DNA from 3 places in the Streptomyces sp. NBC_01176 genome. Region 2 is predicted to be linked to each of the others. Evidence: riboswitches for the same ligand, from Rfam matches in the RefSeq annotation. Region 2 holds a riboswitch; each other region holds the start of a gene.
What was found. A riboswitch is a leader RNA that binds a small molecule or an ion and turns the genes downstream of it on or off. The one in region 2 is predicted to bind cobalamin.
Positions count from the first base shown of each region.

Region 1 (5,738 bases), 8.7 Mb from region 2:
CGGGGACCACACCCCACAGCCGTCGCCCTACGGATCGGCTCGAATCACCCCGCGCGCATCCGTACCGCCCGACGTAGGAGCCTTACTGTTCCTCACAAAGCCGTTGGACGTGGCGATGGGTGATCAGGCAGACGGCGAGTCCGAGGAACGCTTCGTGGATGTCGTCGCGGCGTTCCCAGCGGATGCGCAAGCGGCGAAAGCCGTGAAGCCAGGCGCCGCCAGCACGTCAGCCCCGACCCGAAGCCCAGCTCCTGAGGCAAGTACTCCCACTGGATGCCGGTGTGCAGGACGAAGAGAATCCCGCACAGTGCTTGCCCGTTCGGCACTCGAGGTCTGCCCTCGACCAGCTTCGGTGCCGGCATGGGCACCAACGGTTCGATGAGCGACCACAGTTCATCCGACACGATCCACGGCCGCGACTGACGTTTCCCCACGACCAGACCGACGAGCAGACAAGCCCACAGTCACGCGATCAGCAGCTTTTGTTAGAGCCAGTAACGGAGCGGGGAAATCGCAGGCGCTGCCCACGTGGGAGCGCCGATCGTTTCGTGGCAGGCAACGCCGTGAAGGAGATCAGAACTCACGCTGGTCGAGTCTTTTCACCATGGCTTCGTTCTGCCGCACCAACGCGGGCAGGGACTGGTAGTCGAGTTGGTCGATGACGCGGTCAGGGGCACTCGCCAGGTGCCCCTGGCCGGGATAGGCGGCCTGGAGGCGCTCTTGTCCTTCCGGGGTCAGGGAGGCCACATTGCCGCGGCCGTCGCCCTGGCAGCGTCGCTTGACCACCTGTCCCCGCGCCTGGAGCATCTCCACGATGCGGGTGATACGGCTGGGCGACAGCGCGCTGGCCGCGGCGAGGTCGGCCATCCGTAGTTTCTGGTTGTCGGCTTCGGAGAGGTTCATCAGGACGACGTACTCGGTGAGTGTCAGCCCCGTGGACCGCAGCAGGTCGTTATCCATGGAGCGCGGCAGAGCGACGACGAGACACGTCAGGGCGCGCCAGAAGCGTTCTTCGTCGGCGGTCAGCGGGATCACGTCTCTCAACGCGCGTAGACTTTACGTGCTTCCGCAAGCAAGCTCAAAGAGTGTCCAGGCACCAGTTTCCCCGGCAGTCTTCGGTGGAACGGTCGCGCGCGGATCGGCCGGGTCCGCGCCGCGGCCGACTGGCCCCGGTGGCTTTGGACCAGGAGCGCGAGTGCGCCGTGCAGGCACGCCGAGTCCGATCAGCCGCTCCTACTCCTCGGGAGTCAGCGCCACCGCCTCGCGGCCACCGAGTCTGACGTGCCGCGGTTGCGTTCGCCCGGGCCCTCCGCCCCCTGTCCCTCGCTGTCGCCCTCGTCGCTCCTGTGTAATCGGGGAGTCATAGGAGTCGTTCACCTGTTGGCAGGTCGTGGATTTCGGGAGAACGCGCAGAGGGCCCCCGGACGGTTCCGGTGGGCCCTCTGCACGTGACAGCCCGCTGATGTCTCAGCGGGCTTCTCGGTACGTCAGCACTGCGTGAATGCGTCAGTTCGGTACGGGAGTTGCTCCCGCGGACACGGCCGCCGCCGGCCGCGGGGCCAGCAGACGCTGTGCCAACTCCCCGAAGACCAGACCGAACCCGGTCCACAGGGTGAGCTGGATGGCGAGGGCCGAGGTACGGAACCGCCACAGCAAGGTGGCCGGGAAGTCCTTCGGGACCTCGTTGATGACCGGAAGGAACTCGTACGCGATGCCGATCACGAGAGCGAAGAAGACGATCGCGGCGACGGTCGCGTACCAGGTGCCCCAACGGGGTGCGAGCCACTTGCCCAGGATCACGGCGGCGATCGCGAGCAGCACACTGAGCACCATCATCAGGAAGTACAGCGTCGTGCGCTTGCCGATGGTGTCGGGGTCGCCGACGGACGGCGGGTTGGCCGGGTACTTCAGGAACGGCACGACGTACACCGCGAGCAGCGCGCAGCCGGACAGCAGCAGCGCGGTCGCGCGCGGGCTGAAGCGGCCGACGCGGCCGAGTGCGAAGCAGTACGCGAGGGCGGCGATGCCGCCGAAGGCGACGCCGTAGATCAGTACGCCGGTGGCGAGGCCGCCGGTGGACTGAAGGCTACGGCTGACGATCTCCACCTCGTGCCCGTGTGCCGGGGCGTGGGCCTCTTCGAATCCGATGGCGTCGTCGACGCTGGGCTCGCCCAGGAAGTAGGCGACGACGAGGGCCAGCACACCGGCGGCGAGGCCGGCGAGCATGCCCCGCACGAGAAGGTTTCTGACGGTTGCGGAGTTCATGGGTGCGCGGTGTCCCTCGTCAGTGGCAGGGGAAGCCGAGGAGGTGGCGGGCGTCGTGCACCCACTCGTGGACGTCCTCGCCGGAGACGACGGAGGTGGCGCCCTGCTCGGCGCCGACGAAATAGAGCAGGACCAGCATCAGGATGCCGAAGAAGACCGCCCAGGGGACGATCGTGCCGATCGGCAGCTTGGCGGGGATCGGGGTGGCTGTCGGCGGAGCGACGGTCTGCGCCATGGCAGGACCTCCTCGGGAGTTCGCGTCCCATCTCGGTGGTGCACAGGACGACGGCTGCGGGTCTGACTTGCGAAACCCCCTGAGGAGAGGCCTCGTTCACAGTGGCGCGACCGTGCCGGATTTCCACCGGCTTCCGCCATGCCGTCGTCGATATCGCACTGACCGTACCGCGTGTCGGGTTCATGGCCAAGACCGTCCCGGCTGCCGTGATCTTCGTCTCGCCGGGTCACACGGCCGGTGTGACCTGTGGGTCAGTGGTGGGTGCGGGGTGCCGGTCGCTCCTCGGCGAAGGCGCTCCTGCCCTCCTTCCGGTCGGTGGTCGCGAACACCGCGTGGACCGGGGGCCGTTCGGAGCGGACGCCCTCGGTGAGCGTCGTCTCGAAAGCGCGGGCGACCGCTTCCTTCGCCCTCTCGGCGACCGGCGGCGACATGCCCGCCACGGTCCCGGTGACGGCGTCCGCCGACGCGGCGCGTCCGACACCCGAGCCGGCCGCCGTCCTGAGGGAGCCGCCGACCAGGCCCTGGCCGCGTTCACGGTGGCCCGCCTTGGCCACGTCGGCGGCCGTGGAGCCGCCCGTCTGCCCCAGCCCGGTGAACGCGACGGCCCTGCTCACCAGGGCGCCTCCTGCGTGGTGTCGGGTGCGGCGAGGCCGAGTTCACGCTCGCCGAGCGGGGCGAAGAAGCGTGCGACGTCCGCGTCGGTGACCTCGGCGAGCGTCGACGGCGACCAACGCGGGTCGCGGTCCTTGTCGATGACCTGGGCCCGGATGCCCTCCACCAGGTCGGGTTGGGTGAGCGCCGCGCAGGAGACGCGGTACTCCTCGTCGAGCACCTTCTCCAGTGAGCCGGGCCGGCGGGCTCCGCGCATGGCGGCGAGGGTGACCTTGAGGGCGGTGGGTGACTTGCTGAGCAGCGCCTCGGCGGCCTCCTTGGCCGCGCTGTCACCGTGATCCAGCAGGCGGCCGACGATCTCCTCGACGGTGTCGGCGGAGTAGCAGGCGTCGATCCAGCGCCGTGCTTCCGCGAGGCTCCCGGGCGGCGCGGGCATGACGTGGCGGCCCAGGACCTCCCCTACCGGCGCGTGGGCGAGGTCCTGGACGAGTCGTGGCAGGGACTCGGACGGCACGTAATGGTCGGACAGCCCGCACAGCAGGGCGTCGCCCGCGCCGACCGGCACTCCGGTCAGCGCCAGGTGTGTGCCGAGTTCGCCGGGCGCGAGGGCGAGGAGATAGGTGCCGCCCACATCCGGGACGAAGCCGATACCGGTCTCGGGCATCGCGATCCGGGAGCGCTCGGTGGCGATCCGTACGCTGCCGTGTGCGGAGACACCGACGCCGCCGCCCATCACGATGCCGTCCATCACGGCGACATACGGTTTCGGGTAGCGCGCGATACGGGCGTTGAGCCGGTACTCGTCGCGCCAGAAGGCCTTCGACGCCGTGCCGTCCCCGTTCCGGGCGTCGTCGTGGATGGCGCGGATGTCGCCGCCCGCGCACAGGCCCCGCTCCCCCGCGCCGGTCACGACGACGGTCTTCACGGCCGGGTCGTGTTCCCAGTCCGTGAGCGCGGAGTCGATGCGGCGGACCATGGTGTGGGTGAGGGCGTTGAGCGCCCGGGGCCGGTTGAGGGTGAGGTACGCGGCGTGCCCCTCGGTGCGCAGGAGCACGGGGTCGTCGGCGCCGGTGACCGCCCGGGAGTCGTGGGCGCCGGTCATCCGAACGCCTCCGTCAGGCCGCGGGTCACGATAACGCGCATGATCTCGTTGGTTCCTTCCGGACTTTGGTGGACACGGGGGTCTCGGACGATCTTCTCGGTGCCATGGTCGCTCAGGCGGCCGTACCCGCCGTGCGGTTGCCGTGCGCGGTCGACCGCGGAGTACCCGGCGTCGATGGCAATCGCTTGGCCCTGACGCGAAGGCGGGGTGCTCGCACATCGCCGCGGTCCGGAGCCCCGGCCGCCGGCGGACCAGCGCGCGGGTGACGGGCGGTTCGGCGGCCCTGCCCGTCGGCCTGGGCGGCCGCAGCCGTTGCGGACACCCTCGTCCTCGCGGCCGAGCAGTCGGTCGCGGGCAACCTGACACCGCACATGCGACGCCTCGGTCCCGCCGCGCACAGCATCTCGACACCGACACCGACACCGTTTCGACACCGACACCCGTGTCCGCGGTCCGGAACGAGGTGGGGCGTCGCCGTACTCACTCCTCGGACGGAGCGGAGACTCCCGGCCGGCCCGGGCGGAGCGCGTCGTCATCGGGGAGCTATGCGCTCCAGCACCCGGGCGGCCGCGGCGATGTCGCATCCCTCCAAGCGGGAGAAGATGTGCCGCCGCACACTCGCGAGATTCGTGGGCCAGGCCTGCTCAAGGTGGGTCCGTCCTGAAGCCGTCAGGGAAGCGAGCCACCCTCGTCCGTCGTCCGGGCACCTCTTGCGCAGCACGAGCGACTGCGACTCCAGGCGGTTCACCACTCTGGTCATGCCGCTCACCGACATTCCGCACGTGTTCGCCAGGTCACTCATGCGCAGTTGGTGGTCGGGGGCCTCGGAGAGGTGCACCAGTACCGTGTACTCCGTGCCGCTGATCGGTTGCTCCATGAGCATGTCGGCGTCGACGGCGCGGGACAGGGTCGCCGTCACTCTGCCGAGGGCCCGCAGAAACGCCTCCTCGTCAACGGTGAGGGGCTTGACCGTCTGCTCAGGCTTGATCGCGTCCGCCATGAACACAGTGTAGGTGCCTGGTATCGGCCCCATCCGGTGTGCGTCCCGAGCCCCGACGAGCCGTGCGGATGCGGAAGCACGGCACGGAACCAGCCTGTCGGACGGGCGGCGACTCGACGGCTTCGACGACCCGACGCCTCGTCGGGATTCGCCGTCGCCGCTCACGCCGGCGTCCCGCCGACGACGTGAGCCGAACGCTCCGGGGCTCTGCTCCGGGCCGGTGCTCGCCGTACGCGATCATCCGGTTCCGGCCAGTACGGTACCTACCTGCGGCGCGGCCGGACCGCCCGCGGCCAGCGGACCAGGAAGCGGAGAAGAACACCGGATGAGCGTACGTTTCGAGGAGATCGACTGGCGGTCGACGCCCATGGGCGAGATCAGTCTGCGTCGTCGCCGGCACCCGGTGTCGGGAGAGGACGTGTACGAGGTCAAGCTCGGCGACGAGTACCTGATGTCCAGCCTCTTCACCGAGGGGGAGGTCGAGCTGGCCCGGCTCGGGCTGGCGGCGCTGCCCGAGGGCCCGC
Region 1 covers NZ_CP108600.1:426,038-431,775, forward strand. Annotated here, with positions in the region: partial or broken gene OG199_RS01465 (transposase) at 210-362, opposite strand; gene OG199_RS01470 (MarR family winged helix-turn-helix transcriptional regulator) at 574-1,035, opposite strand; gene OG199_RS01475 (CbtA family protein) at 1,507-2,265, opposite strand; gene OG199_RS01480 (CbtB-domain containing protein) at 2,285-2,500, opposite strand; cobalamin riboswitch at 2,538-2,678, opposite strand; partial or broken gene OG199_RS01485 (enoyl-CoA hydratase) at 2,752-2,961, opposite strand; gene OG199_RS01490 (enoyl-CoA hydratase/isomerase family protein) at 3,111-4,214, opposite strand; gene OG199_RS01495 (acyl-CoA dehydrogenase family protein) at 4,211-4,798, opposite strand; gene OG199_RS01500 (MarR family transcriptional regulator) at 4,747-5,214, opposite strand; gene OG199_RS01505 (spermidine synthase) at 5,540-5,738, shown strand, end outside.
Region 1: linked by a shared signal. The riboswitch ahead of OG199_RS01480 (CbtB-domain containing protein) and the one ahead of metE (5-methyltetrahydropteroyltriglutamate--homocysteine S-methyltransferase) in region 2 are both predicted to bind cobalamin.

Region 2 (5,738 bases):
TGGCCCACTCCAGGTAGGCGGCGCGGTCGGCGGCGCGCAGGGGCAGCGTCTCGCGGAGCGCGGGTTCGTCGACCTGGATGACCGGGGTGCCGGCCGCCTCGAGGTCGTCGACCTCGTCGCGCAGGGCGAGTGCGACCTGGCGGGCGGTCTCGCCGAGGGGCTGGTCGTCGCGGACGAAGGACCAGGCGAGCATGGTGACCGGTCCGGTGAGCATGCCCTTGACCGGCTTGGTGGTGAGCGACCGGGCGTACGTCGTCCAGCGCACCGTCATCGGTTCGGGCCGCGAGATGTCGCCGGCCAGGATCGGCGGACGGACGTAGCGGGTGCCGTACGACTGGACCCAGCCGTGCTGCGTGGCGAGGTAACCCGTGAGCTGTTCGGCGAAGTACTGCACCATGTCGTTGCGTTCCGGCTCGCCGTGCACCAGTACGTCGAGACCGGCCTCCTCCTGGAAGGAGATCACCTCGCGGATCTCGTTCCTGACCCGCTCCTCGTACCCGTCGATGTCGATCCGGCGGCCCCGCAGGTCGGCGCGGGCCGTGCGCAGTCGCGCGGTCTGCGGGAACGAGCCGATCGTGGTGGTCGGCAGCAGCGGCAGCCCGAGGCCGGCGCGCTGGGCGGTGGCCCGCTCGGCGTACGGCTGGGAGCGGTGGCCGTCGGCGGCGGTGACCGCGGCGACCCTGGCCCGTACCGCGCTGTCACGGGTGATCACGGAGGACTCCCGGGAGGCGAGGTCGGCCCGGTTCGCGGCCAGTTCGGCGGCGATGGCGCCGGTGCCCCGGGCGAGGCCCTTGGCGAGGACGGCGATCTCCGCCGTCTTCTGGCGGGCGAAGGCGAGCCAGCGCAGGATCTGCGGGTCGATGTCCCGTTCGGCGGACGCGTCGAGCGGTACGTGCAGGAGCGAGCAGGAGGCGGAGACGTCCACCCGGTCGGCGAGCCCGAGCAGGGTGCCGAGTGTGCCGAGGGACTTCTCCAGGTCGTTGACCCAGATGTTGCGGCCGTCGACCACACCGGCCACCAGACGCTTTCCGGGCAGTCCGCCGACGGCGGCCAGGCCGTCGAGGTTGGCGGCGGCCGCGCCGGTGAAGTCCAGCGCGAGGCCGTCCACCGGGGCCTTGGCCAGTACGGGCAGGGCGTCGCCGAGGCGGTCGAAGTAGGAGGCGAGCAGCAGCTTCGGCCGGTCGGTCAGCCTGCCGAGGCCGCGGTAGGCGCGTGCGGCGGCGCTGAGTTCGGCGGGGGTACGGTCCTGGACCAGGGCGGGCTCGTCGAGCTGCACCCACTCGGCTCCCGCCGCGCGGAGGTCGGCGAGCACCTCGGCGTAGACGGGCAGCAGCCGGTCCAGCAGAGTCAGCGGTTCGAAGTCCGCGGCGACACCGGGCGCCGGCTTGGCCAGCAGGAGATAGGTGACCGGACCGACGAGGACGGGCCGGGCGGCGAGACCGAGGGCGATCGCCTCCCCGAGTTGCCCGACCTGCTGGGCGGAGTCCGTCCTGAACACCGTGTCCGGCCCCAACTCCGGCACCAGGTAGTGATAGTTGGTGTCGAACCACTTGGTCATCTCCAGCGGCGCCACGTCCTGGGTGCCGCGCGCCATCGCGAAGTACCCGTCGAGCGGGTCGGCTTCGACGGCCTTGCGGTGCCGCTCGGGGACGGCACCGACCATGACAGTGGTGTCGAGGACGTGGTCGTAGTACGAGAAGTCGCCGGTGGGCACCTCGTGGATGCCGGATTCCGCCAGGTGGCGCCAGTTCGAACGGCGCAGACCTGAGGCGGTCTCCCGGAGGGCGGCGGCGGTGGTCCGGCCCTTCCAGTAGCCCTCGATCGCCTTCTTCAGCTCACGGTCCGGGCCTTGACGGGGGTAGCCGTACACGGTGGACCGTGCTGCCGCGGCTGCGGGCTTGGCTGTCACGGAAATCTCCTTCGCGAGATGTCTCCCTGAGATCCCGGCGGCGGGACGTGAGCGCGAAGGGGTGACGAACCGGGCGGAGTCGACCCGCGCCAGGAGGCGCGGCCGTCCGCCGGTATGTACGCCGACCCGCCCACGAGGTCACCGGGATGTCCGCGCGCGAACGGTCACGCGCGGGCAACGGGCAGGTCTTCGGACTCGCGGGCGCGGTCTCCCCGAAGGGCCACCACCTACTGGCCGTCGCTTCCCAGACCCGGTCGGGCCCAGTGCGTATGACGGCGTTCGTTCCCACTCACCGCTGCGGGGCAGTCCCGGATTCCCACCGGGTTCCCTCTTACGACGCATCCCGCCTGGCGGACGGGGCGAACCAGCTGCACCGGCCACCCTAGAGGGCGACGCGGCCTTGTGCGGGGAGCGGCTCACATCGCGGACGGTGACATGGGACACTGGCCGCGGTCGCCCACGGCTCGGCAGGATCCGTCCGAGGAGGCACGGGTGGGCACCGTGTCCGCCCGAGGGACACGGTGCCGGGCCCCGTCGTGGACGGGCGGAGTGGCGCGACGAGTCAGTCGGCGGCGCCGCCGAACACGCCCAGGATGCGTTCCGCCGCCAGCGTGGCCGTCAACTCCCCGTCCCGGACCTGCCGTTCGAGGGAAGGCGTGAGGGCTCGTACCGCCGGATCCGCGTGCAGCCGGCCGAGGAGCTCGTCGCGGACCATCGTCCAGGTCCAGTCGACCTGCTGGTCGCGGCGCTTGGCGGCGAGGCGGCCGGTCGAGTCGAGCAGGACGCGATGCTGTTCGAGACGTTCCCAGACGGTGTCCAGGCCGGTCGACTCCCGGGCGCTGCAACTCAGCACGGGGGGAGTCCAGGCCGCGTCCACCGGGTGCATCAGACGCAGGGCGCCCGCCAACTCCCGTGCCGCGGAACGTGCGTCGCGCTCGTGCGGGCCGTCCGCCTTGTTGACGGTGATCACGTCCGCGAGCTCCAGGACCCCCTTCTTGATGCCCTGCAACTGGTCGCCGGTGCGGGCCAGCGTGAGCAGCAGGAAGGAGTCGACCATGTTCGCCACCGCGGTCTCCGACTGGCCGACGCCCACCGTCTCCACCAGGATCACGTCGTAGCCCGCCGCCTCCATCACCACCATCGACTCCCGTGTCGCCTTCGCCACGCCGCCGAGGGTGCCGGCGGTGGGGGAGGGGCGTACGAAAGCGGCGGGGTCCACCGCCAGGCGCTCCATCCGGGTCTTGTCACCCAGGATCGAACCGCCCGTACGGGTCGACGAGGGGTCGACGGCGAGCACCGCGACCCGGTGCCCGAGCGAGGTGAGCATCGTGCCGAGCGCGTCGATGAAGGTCGACTTGCCCACACCGGGCACCCCGGTGATGCCGATGCGCCGGGCGTTGCCGCCGTGCGGCAGCAACTCGGTCAGCAGGGCCTGCGCCAGGGACCGGTGGTCGGCCCGGGTCGACTCGACGAGGGTGATGGCCCGTGCGATGTACGCACGCTTCCCGTCGAGCACGCCCTTCACATAGGAGTCGAGGTCGATCGCCATGGGCCTCAGCCGTGTCCAAGACCGGTGGCCAGCCGTTCCACCAGGTCGTACGCCGCGTCCGGGATCACCGTTCCGGGCGGGAAGACGGCCGCCGCGCCCATCTCCAGCAGGGTCGGCACGTCCTGCGGCGGGATCACCCCGCCCACCACGATCATGATGTCCTCGCGCCCCTCCTCGGCCAGTTGCTCCCGCAGCGCCGGGACCAGGGTGAGGTGCCCGGCGGCCAGCGAGGACACCCCGACGATGTGCACGTCGGCCTCGACGGCCTGCCGTGCCACCTCGGCCGGGGTCTGGAACAGCGGGCCGACGTCCACGTCGAAGCCGAGGTCGGCGAAGGCGGTGGCGATGACCTTCTGCCCGCGGTCGTGGCCGTCCTGGCCCATCTTGGCCACCAGGATGCGCGGCCGGCGGCCCTCGGACTCCTCGAAGGCGTCCACCCGGGTGCGGGTGCGTTCCACGGACGGCGACTCGCCTGCTTCGTTGCGGTACACACCCGAGATCGTACGGATCTGGCTCGCGTGCCGCCCGTACACCTTCTCCAGAGCGTCGGAGATCTCACCGACGGTGGCCTTGGCACGGGCCGCGTTCACCGCCAGCTCCAGCAGGTTGCCGGTGCCCCCGGCGGCCGCCGTCAGCGCGCGCAGCGAGTGCTGGCACGCGGACTCGTCGCGCTCCGCGCGCAGCCGCCGCAGCTTCTCGATCTGCTGAGTCCGTACGGAGGAGTTGTCGACCTTGAGGACGTCGATCTGTTCGTCGCTGTCGACCCGGTACTTGTTGACGCCGATGACCGGCTGACGGCCCGAGTCGATCCGGGCCTGGGTGCGGGCCGCGGCCTCCTCCACACGCAGCTTCGGGATGCCCGCGTCGATGGCCTGCGCCATGCCGCCGGCCGCCTCGACCTCCTCGATGTGCTGCCAGGCCCGGCGCGCCAGGTCGTACGTCAGCTTCTCCACGTACGCGCTGCCGCCCCACGGGTCGATCACCCGCGTCGTGCCCGACTCCTGCTGGATCAGCAGCTGGGTGTTGCGGGCGATGCGCGCCGAGAAGTCGGTGGGCAGGGCGAGCGCCTCGTCGAGGGCGTTGGTGTGCAGCGACTGCGTGTGGCCCTGGGTGGCGGCCATGGCCTCCACACACGTGCGCGTCACGTTGTTGAACACGTCCTGCGCGGTGAGGGACCACCCCGACGTCTGGGAATGTGTGCGCAGGGAAAGCGACTTGGCGTTCTTCGGGTCGAACTGCTTGACCAGCCTGGCCCACAGCAGCCGGGCGGCCCGCATCTTGGCGATCTCCATGAAGAAGTTCATGCCGATCGCCCAGAAGAACGAGAGCCGGGGAGCGAACGCGTCCACGTCCAGCCCTGCCTCCTGTCCGGCCCGCAGGTACTCCACGCCGTCCGCGAGCGTGTAGGCCAGCTCCAGATCGGCCGTCGCGCCCGCCTCCTGGATGTGGTACCCGGAGATGGAGATGGAGTTGTAGCGCGGCATCCGCTGGGAGGTGAAGGCGAAGATGTCGGAGATGATCCGCATCGACGGCTTCGGCGGATAGATGTAGGTGTTGCGGACCATGAACTCCTTGAGGATGTCGTTCTGGATGGTCCCGGCCAGCTTCTCGGGCGGGACACCCTGCTCCTCGGCGGCCACGATGTACAGCGCGAGCACGGGCAGCACCGCGCCGTTCATCGTCATCGACACCGTCATCCTGTCCAGCGGGATGCCGTCGAAGAGCTGGCGCATGTCGTAGATCGAGTCGATGGCGACGCCCGCCATGCCGACGTCACCGGTCACCCGGGGGTGGTCGCTGTCGTAGCCGCGGTGGGTCGGCAGGTCGAAGGCGACGGACAGGCCCTTCTGACCGGCCGCCAGATTGCGCCGGTAGAACGCGTTGGACTCCTCGGCGGTGGAGAAGCCCGCGTACTGGCGGATCGTCCAGGGCTGGTTGACGTACATCGTCGGGTACGGGCCCCGCAGATACGGCGCGATGCCCGGGTAGGTGCCCAGGAAGTCCAGGCCCTCGAGGTCACGGCCGGTGTACAACGGCTTGACCGCGATGGCCTCGGGCGTCTCCCAGAGCAGGTCGTCGCCTCCGGACGCGCCCTTGACGGCGGCGCGCCATTCGTCGGAGCCGCCCTCGACGGTGGGCGTCCCCAGTTCGATCCCGGAGAAGTCGGGGATTCCCATCAGGACACTCCCATGCGGTCGAGGGTGGTGGAGAGCACGTCCACGGCGTCACAGCCCGCGAACACGTACGCGTCGACATCGGTGTACTGCCCGGGGCGCCCGG
Region 2 covers NZ_CP108600.1:9,143,532-9,149,269, forward strand. Annotated here, with positions in the region: gene metE (5-methyltetrahydropteroyltriglutamate--homocysteine S-methyltransferase) at 1-1,909, opposite strand, end outside; cobalamin riboswitch at 2,093-2,243, opposite strand; gene meaB (methylmalonyl Co-A mutase-associated GTPase MeaB) at 2,472-3,458, opposite strand; gene scpA (methylmalonyl-CoA mutase) at 3,464-5,635, opposite strand; gene OG199_RS39815 (methylmalonyl-CoA mutase family protein) at 5,635-5,738, opposite strand, start outside.

Region 3 (5,738 bases), 270 kb from region 2:
GCCCGGTGCCCTCGCCCTCCGACAGAGCGGCTGCGGCGGCCCGGCCGACGCAGCTGACGCGCACCCGCCACGAACCGCCGGAGTCCGCCAGCGTAATGAGCTCGTCGCTGCGGCCTGTGTGCATGGACCACACGGCGACCTCACCGCTGATGGACTCGAAATCGGCCTCGGCCTGCTCGTCCCAGTCAGACAGGTCCTGCTCGGGCGGGGGGCCGTCCCACACTTCCACGCTGACTGCGGCGGTGTGCGTGTGGCCGCCGCTGGTGATGTCCAGCCGCCCGGGACGGGCGCTGAGAAAGACGTCGAAGTCGAAGTCGTCCGGGAAGGGAACCGGCAGGTCTGCGTCGTCGCTCTCCTGGAGCCCGAAAGCGTGGTACCCCACGTAGGCATCCACGTGCTGCCGACGGACAAGCTCTGCCACGGACAACCCCTCAACTCGCCAAGCAGGTCACCGAAGCGACCCTAGCTCTCCGACACCCGAGCCGACGCCACTCCTCCTCCCCGCACGCCCACGGCGCGAACCTCATCCGCTCCCCGGTGCATTCGCAAGCCACTGGGTTTCAGCCTGTGATGTAGCGCATCCGGCTGTTGGTCACGGGCGCGGCGGAAGAACATCGCATCACCAGCGCGTCGACCACCTGGTTCACGCGGATTCCGCACCACGACTCTGGCCTCGGCGGTCCCAGCCCATTCCGCTGACCAAACGTCTGCCGAACGCACCCGACGGGACAAGGCGCTCTTTTAGGGGCGCACCGCGGCCCGCCGCTCCAGGATGTCCAGGGCCCGTTCCGCCCACCGGATGTTCTCCTCCTCGAAGGAGCGCCCCCGCATCAGGGTGAGATAGGGGCCCACACGCTCCGCGCGGGCCAGGAACTCGTCCTCGGTGCGCCCGTCCAGCAGTCGCGCGCGCAGCCGCTCGTAGCGGGCCAGCTTGGCGCGCGCCCACTCCAGGCGCTCGGCGATCGCCGCCCGTACGGCCGCGTCGTCGCCCGCGTCGACGGACTGGACCTTGACCAGCAGTTCGTCGCGGATGGCGGTGGGTTTCGGAGGGTCGGCGGTGAATTCGCGCAGGGCGACGCGTCCCGCCGCGGTGAGGGAGAAGACCCGCTTGTTCGGGCGTCGCTCCTGCCGCACCAGCCGGGCCTCGATGAGCCCCTCGGACGTCATCCGCTCGAGTTCCCGGTAGAGCTGCTGCGGGGTCGCCATCCAGAAGTTGGCCACCGAGGCGTCGAACTCCTTGGCCAGGTCGTATCCCGACGCCTCACCCTCCAGGAGCGCGGCGAGGACCGCGTTGCGCAATGCCATGGGCCAAGGCTAGACGGCATACACCCCCGCGACTAATCTCTTACGCACCTATTCAATTAGTTGACTATGAGAGCAGGGATCCCGATGCACCCCTTCCGCAAGGCCGTGGAGGCCGGAGACCTCGCCGCGGTCGAGGAGCTGCTGGCCGACGACGTCGTGTTCACCAGCCCCGTCGCCTTCAAGCCGTACCCGGGCAAGGCGATCACCGCGGCCATCCTGCGCGGGGTCACCCGCGTCTTCACCGACTTCCGCTACGTACGGGAGATCGCGGGTGCCGACGGCCGTGACCACGCGCTGGTCTTCACGGCGAAGGTGGGCGACAAGGAGATCAACGGCTGCGACTTCCTGCACTTCGACGAGGACGGCAGGATCGACGACCTGATGGTCATGGTCCGCCCGCTCTCGGCGGCCCATGCGCTCTCCGAGGCGATGGGCGCGCAGTTCGAGCGGATCTCGCGGGAGGCGGCGGACGCCGCGGGCCGGTGAGCCGCGCCCCGGCGCCGGCCGTCCACGCGGGGTTTGACGCGACTCCCGGGGGCTACCCGCGCCGGGTGACCTCGACGAAGACGAAGGCGAAACAGACGACCGCGCCGGCACCCGAGCGGGGACCGGTCCGCTCCTCGGAACCGGTCAGCCTCCCGGAACCGAGCCGCCTCCAGGAACCGACCCGCCTCCAGGAACCGATCCGCTTCCTGGAAGACCGCTTCGACTGCGCACAGGCCTGCGTCGAGTGCGCCCGCGCCTGCGCGCTGCGGGCGAGCTGCATGGATCCCGACGGACCCAAGGTGCGGCAACTCGCGCGGCGTATGGGCCTCATGTGCGCCGAGGTGTGCGACGCGACCTGCCTCGTCCTGGACGGGCAGCACCCCCGGGGCGAGGCCGGCATCCGTGTCCAGGTCGAGTGGTGCCGGTCCGTCTGCCGTGAGTGCGCGGACGTCTTCGACCGGTGTCCCGGCGCGCAGGCCGGCGCACGGGCCTGTCGCGCGTGCGCCCAGGCCTGCACGGACTTCCTCGCGACCCTGCTACCCGTCTGAGCCGGCCGCTTCCGTCGACGGGGCGAGCGGCCGTCCGACGCGTACGTTCCAGCGTCCGGAGCGACCGCTGAACTCGGTCGCGGTCAGGGGCGGTACGTCGACCCGCCAGAACGCCGACTCCGGCGCGCCCAACACCCGTACCACCAGGGCCCGTACCACCTCCGGCTCCACCACGGCGACGGTCCGGCCCGTCACCTGCGCGGCCGTGTCGAGGCAGCCCGCCACCCGGTCGCAGAACGCCCGCACCGACTCCCCGCCGTGCGGTGCCGCACGAGGATCGGCCAGCCACCGGGCCACCGCCTCCGGTTCCTTCGAGCTGACCTCCTCCAGCGTCGCGCCCCGCCATCGGCCCACGTCGAGACCGGCCAGCTCCGGTACGTCCAGCACCGCGTCCAGGCCCAGCGCGTCAGCGGTCTCGCGGCACCGCACGCTGGGGGAGACCCACAGCCGCTCCGCGCCGGGTACCGCGCCCGCGGCGGCCCGCGCGAGCCGCAGCCCCGCGGCCTCCACCCGGCCCCCTTCGTCGAAGCGGGCCTCCCGCAGCGCCGCGCCGATCGCGGCTGAGATCAAGATCACTCGGCTCGTCATACGTTCACTCTCGTGCGCTGTCGTGTTCACCCGTGCCCAAGTCCCCTGCCGGAACCGGGAATCCGCCCCCGCTGACCGGCCCCGGCGCGCAACTGCGCTCCTGCCACGCGCCCTTGGCCGGGCCCGGGCTTCGCGGTACGGTCTGGATGATATTGACGACGGTTCGGCGGAAGTCCGGTGGGAGTCCGGCACGGTCGCGCCACTGTATGCCCAGCGCACGCCACCCCTCCCCGGGGCGGCGGAGGTCGAGCAAGTCAGACCCGCGGCCGTCGTCCTGTGCACCACCGAGACGGGACGCGAGTTCCCCAGGAGGTACTGCCCCATGGCGCAGTCCGTCGCCCAGCCGACCGCCACCCCCACCGCCGTTCCCGCCAAGCTGCCGATCGGTGCGATCGTCCCCTGGGCGGTCTTCTTCGGTGTCCTGATGCTGGTCCTGCTCTACTTCGTCGGCGCCGAACAGGGCGCCACCTCCCTCGTGTCCGGTGAGAACGTCCACGAGTGGGTGCACGACGCCCGCCATCTCCTCGGGTTCCCCTGCCACTGACGGCTCGGGCAGAAGGGGGCGCCCGGCTGGGCGCCCCCTCTCGCATGTCACCGCCATTCCCTATTTCTGGAACACGTTCTACGGTGTGCGCCGTCAGGTCCCGCCTTGGGGAGCCAGGAGGCGCCGTGCATCTCGAATACACGCCGGAGCAGCAGCGGTTGCGGACCGAACTGCGCGACTACTTCGCCGAGCTGGTGCCCGACAACGCCTATGCCCGGTACGGCGACCCGGCGGCGCAGAAGCGGTTCTACCGCGAGACGATCCGCCGCCTCGGCGCGGACGGCCGGCTCGGTGTGGGCTGGCCCAAGGAGTACGGCGGCAGCGGCCTCACGCCCATGGAGCAGTTCATCTTCTTCGACGAGGCCGCCCAGGCGGGCGTACCGCTGCCCCTGATGGCGCTGAACACCGTCGGCCCGACGATCATGCAGTTCGGTACCGAGGAGCAGAAGGGGTACTTCCTGCCCAGGATCCTCTCCGGCGAGATCGACTTCGCGATCGGCTACAGCGAGCCCGACGCGGGCACCGATCTGGCCGCGCTGAAGACCCGGGCCGTACGCGAGGGCGACGAGACCACCGGCCACTACACGGTCAACGGGCAGAAGATCTGGACGACGAACGGCGACACCGCCGACTGGGTGTGGCTCGCCGTCCGCACCGACCCGGACGCCCCGCCCCACAAGGGCATCACCATGCTCCTCGTACCGACCTCCGACCCCGGTTACTCCTGCACCCTCATCAACACCCTCGCCTCGCACGACACCACCGCCAGCTACTACGAGAACATCCGCGTCCCCGTCTCCCGCCGGGTCGGTGAGGAGAACAAGGGCTGGCGGCTGATCACCAACCAGCTCAACCACGAACGCGTCACCCTCGCCGCCCACGGCACCATGGCGATCCGCGCCCTGCACGACGTCCAGCGCTGGGCCATGGAGACCAAGCTCGCCGACGGCCGCCGGGTCGTCGACCTCCCCTGGGTGCGCCGCCGGCTCGCGCAGACCCACACCCGGCTCGACGCCATGAAGCTCCTGAACTGGCAGATGGTGAACGCCGTCCAGCAGGGCACCCTCACCCCGCAGGACGCCTCCGCGGTCAAGGTGTACGGCTCCGAGGCGCGCCGGGACGCGTACGCCTGGCTCATGGAGATCGTCGCGGTGCCGGGTGTCCTGAAGGAGGGCTCGGCGGGCGCCGTCCTGCACGGCGAACTGGAACGCGGCTACCGGTCGGCGGTGATCTTCACCTTCGGTGGCGGCAACAACGAGATCCAGCGGGAGATCATCTCGTGGATCGGGCTGGGGATGCCACGGGTACGGCGTTGAGCTGCCTCTGCGGAAGCCCGGCCTTTCACAGCGCCCACCAGCAGTACAGGCGCAGGCCGGCCGGCTGAGCGCGTCGAGCCAGGCCGGCCAGGGCTTCCAGGGCGACGGCCGCCGTCTCGGCGTCGACCTGGTTCTGCCGCAGTTCGTCGGTCGTGGACCACGACTCCGCGAAGCGCCGGAGGTCGCCTCGAGCCGCGGTGGCGAGGGCCGCCACCAGGGTGTCCGACAGGCTGAACACGAGCGGGCCGTCGCCGTCCGGCTCGGACAACAGCTGCCCGGACCGAGGGCGCCGACCGGCCTCCTCATAGCCGCAGTCCGTCGCGATCGCCTCGAGCCGGGCGAGGGCGACCACCGGGTCGACGCCCTTCAGGGAGACCACGTCCAGCGCGGCCGGGCCCGGACCCCCGGGCGATTCCCCCACGGCGACGGCGGTTTGATCGTCAGCGGCGGAGAAGTAGTCGCACAGCGTCATGCCACCGATTCTGGCACCCACGACCGACAGCCCTGCCGGTACGTCCGGGGCACTCGACGGGCACCAGCCGGGTCAGGTTTCGGGGGTGACCGGTCTGAACGCCCTGAGCGCACGCCCCGATGCCGCGGCGGTCCCGCCCTTCTCGGCCCGTTCGAGCGTCCCGTGCGGTGCGCTTCCCGGGCACCGTACTGCGCTGCGTCCCCGTACGTCGTCGCCGGCACCACCCGTCCCCGCACGTGCTGCACGCCCTGGCGCGGCGCCGCCCCCGCTCGCGCCGGGTGCCGTACAAAGTCGGCAGATAACTCGCCATACTGGACGGGCCAGGGGAGGGCGCGGCGAGCAGCGACGGGGGCGATCGCACGAGATGGCGGAGACCAGGCTGCTCCAGAGCCGGTACCGACTGCTCGATCTGATCGGGCGGGGAGGCATGGGCGAGGTGTGGCGCGCCCGCGACGAGTCGCTGGGGCGACAGGTCGCCG
Region 3 covers NZ_CP108600.1:8,875,611-8,881,348, forward strand. Annotated here, with positions in the region: gene OG199_RS38610 (hypothetical protein) at 1-421, opposite strand, end outside; gene OG199_RS38615 (PadR family transcriptional regulator) at 742-1,305, opposite strand; gene OG199_RS38620 (nuclear transport factor 2 family protein) at 1,390-1,791, shown strand; gene OG199_RS38625 (ferredoxin) at 1,857-2,339, shown strand; gene OG199_RS38630 (histidine phosphatase family protein) at 2,328-2,927, opposite strand; cobalamin riboswitch at 3,070-3,213, shown strand; gene OG199_RS38635 (CbtB-domain containing protein) at 3,250-3,471, shown strand; gene OG199_RS38640 (acyl-CoA dehydrogenase family protein) at 3,597-4,787, shown strand; gene OG199_RS38645 (hypothetical protein) at 4,813-5,259, opposite strand; gene OG199_RS38650 (tetratricopeptide repeat protein) at 5,624-5,738, shown strand, end outside.
Region 3: linked by a shared signal. The riboswitch ahead of OG199_RS38635 (CbtB-domain containing protein) and the one ahead of metE (5-methyltetrahydropteroyltriglutamate--homocysteine S-methyltransferase) in region 2 are both predicted to bind cobalamin.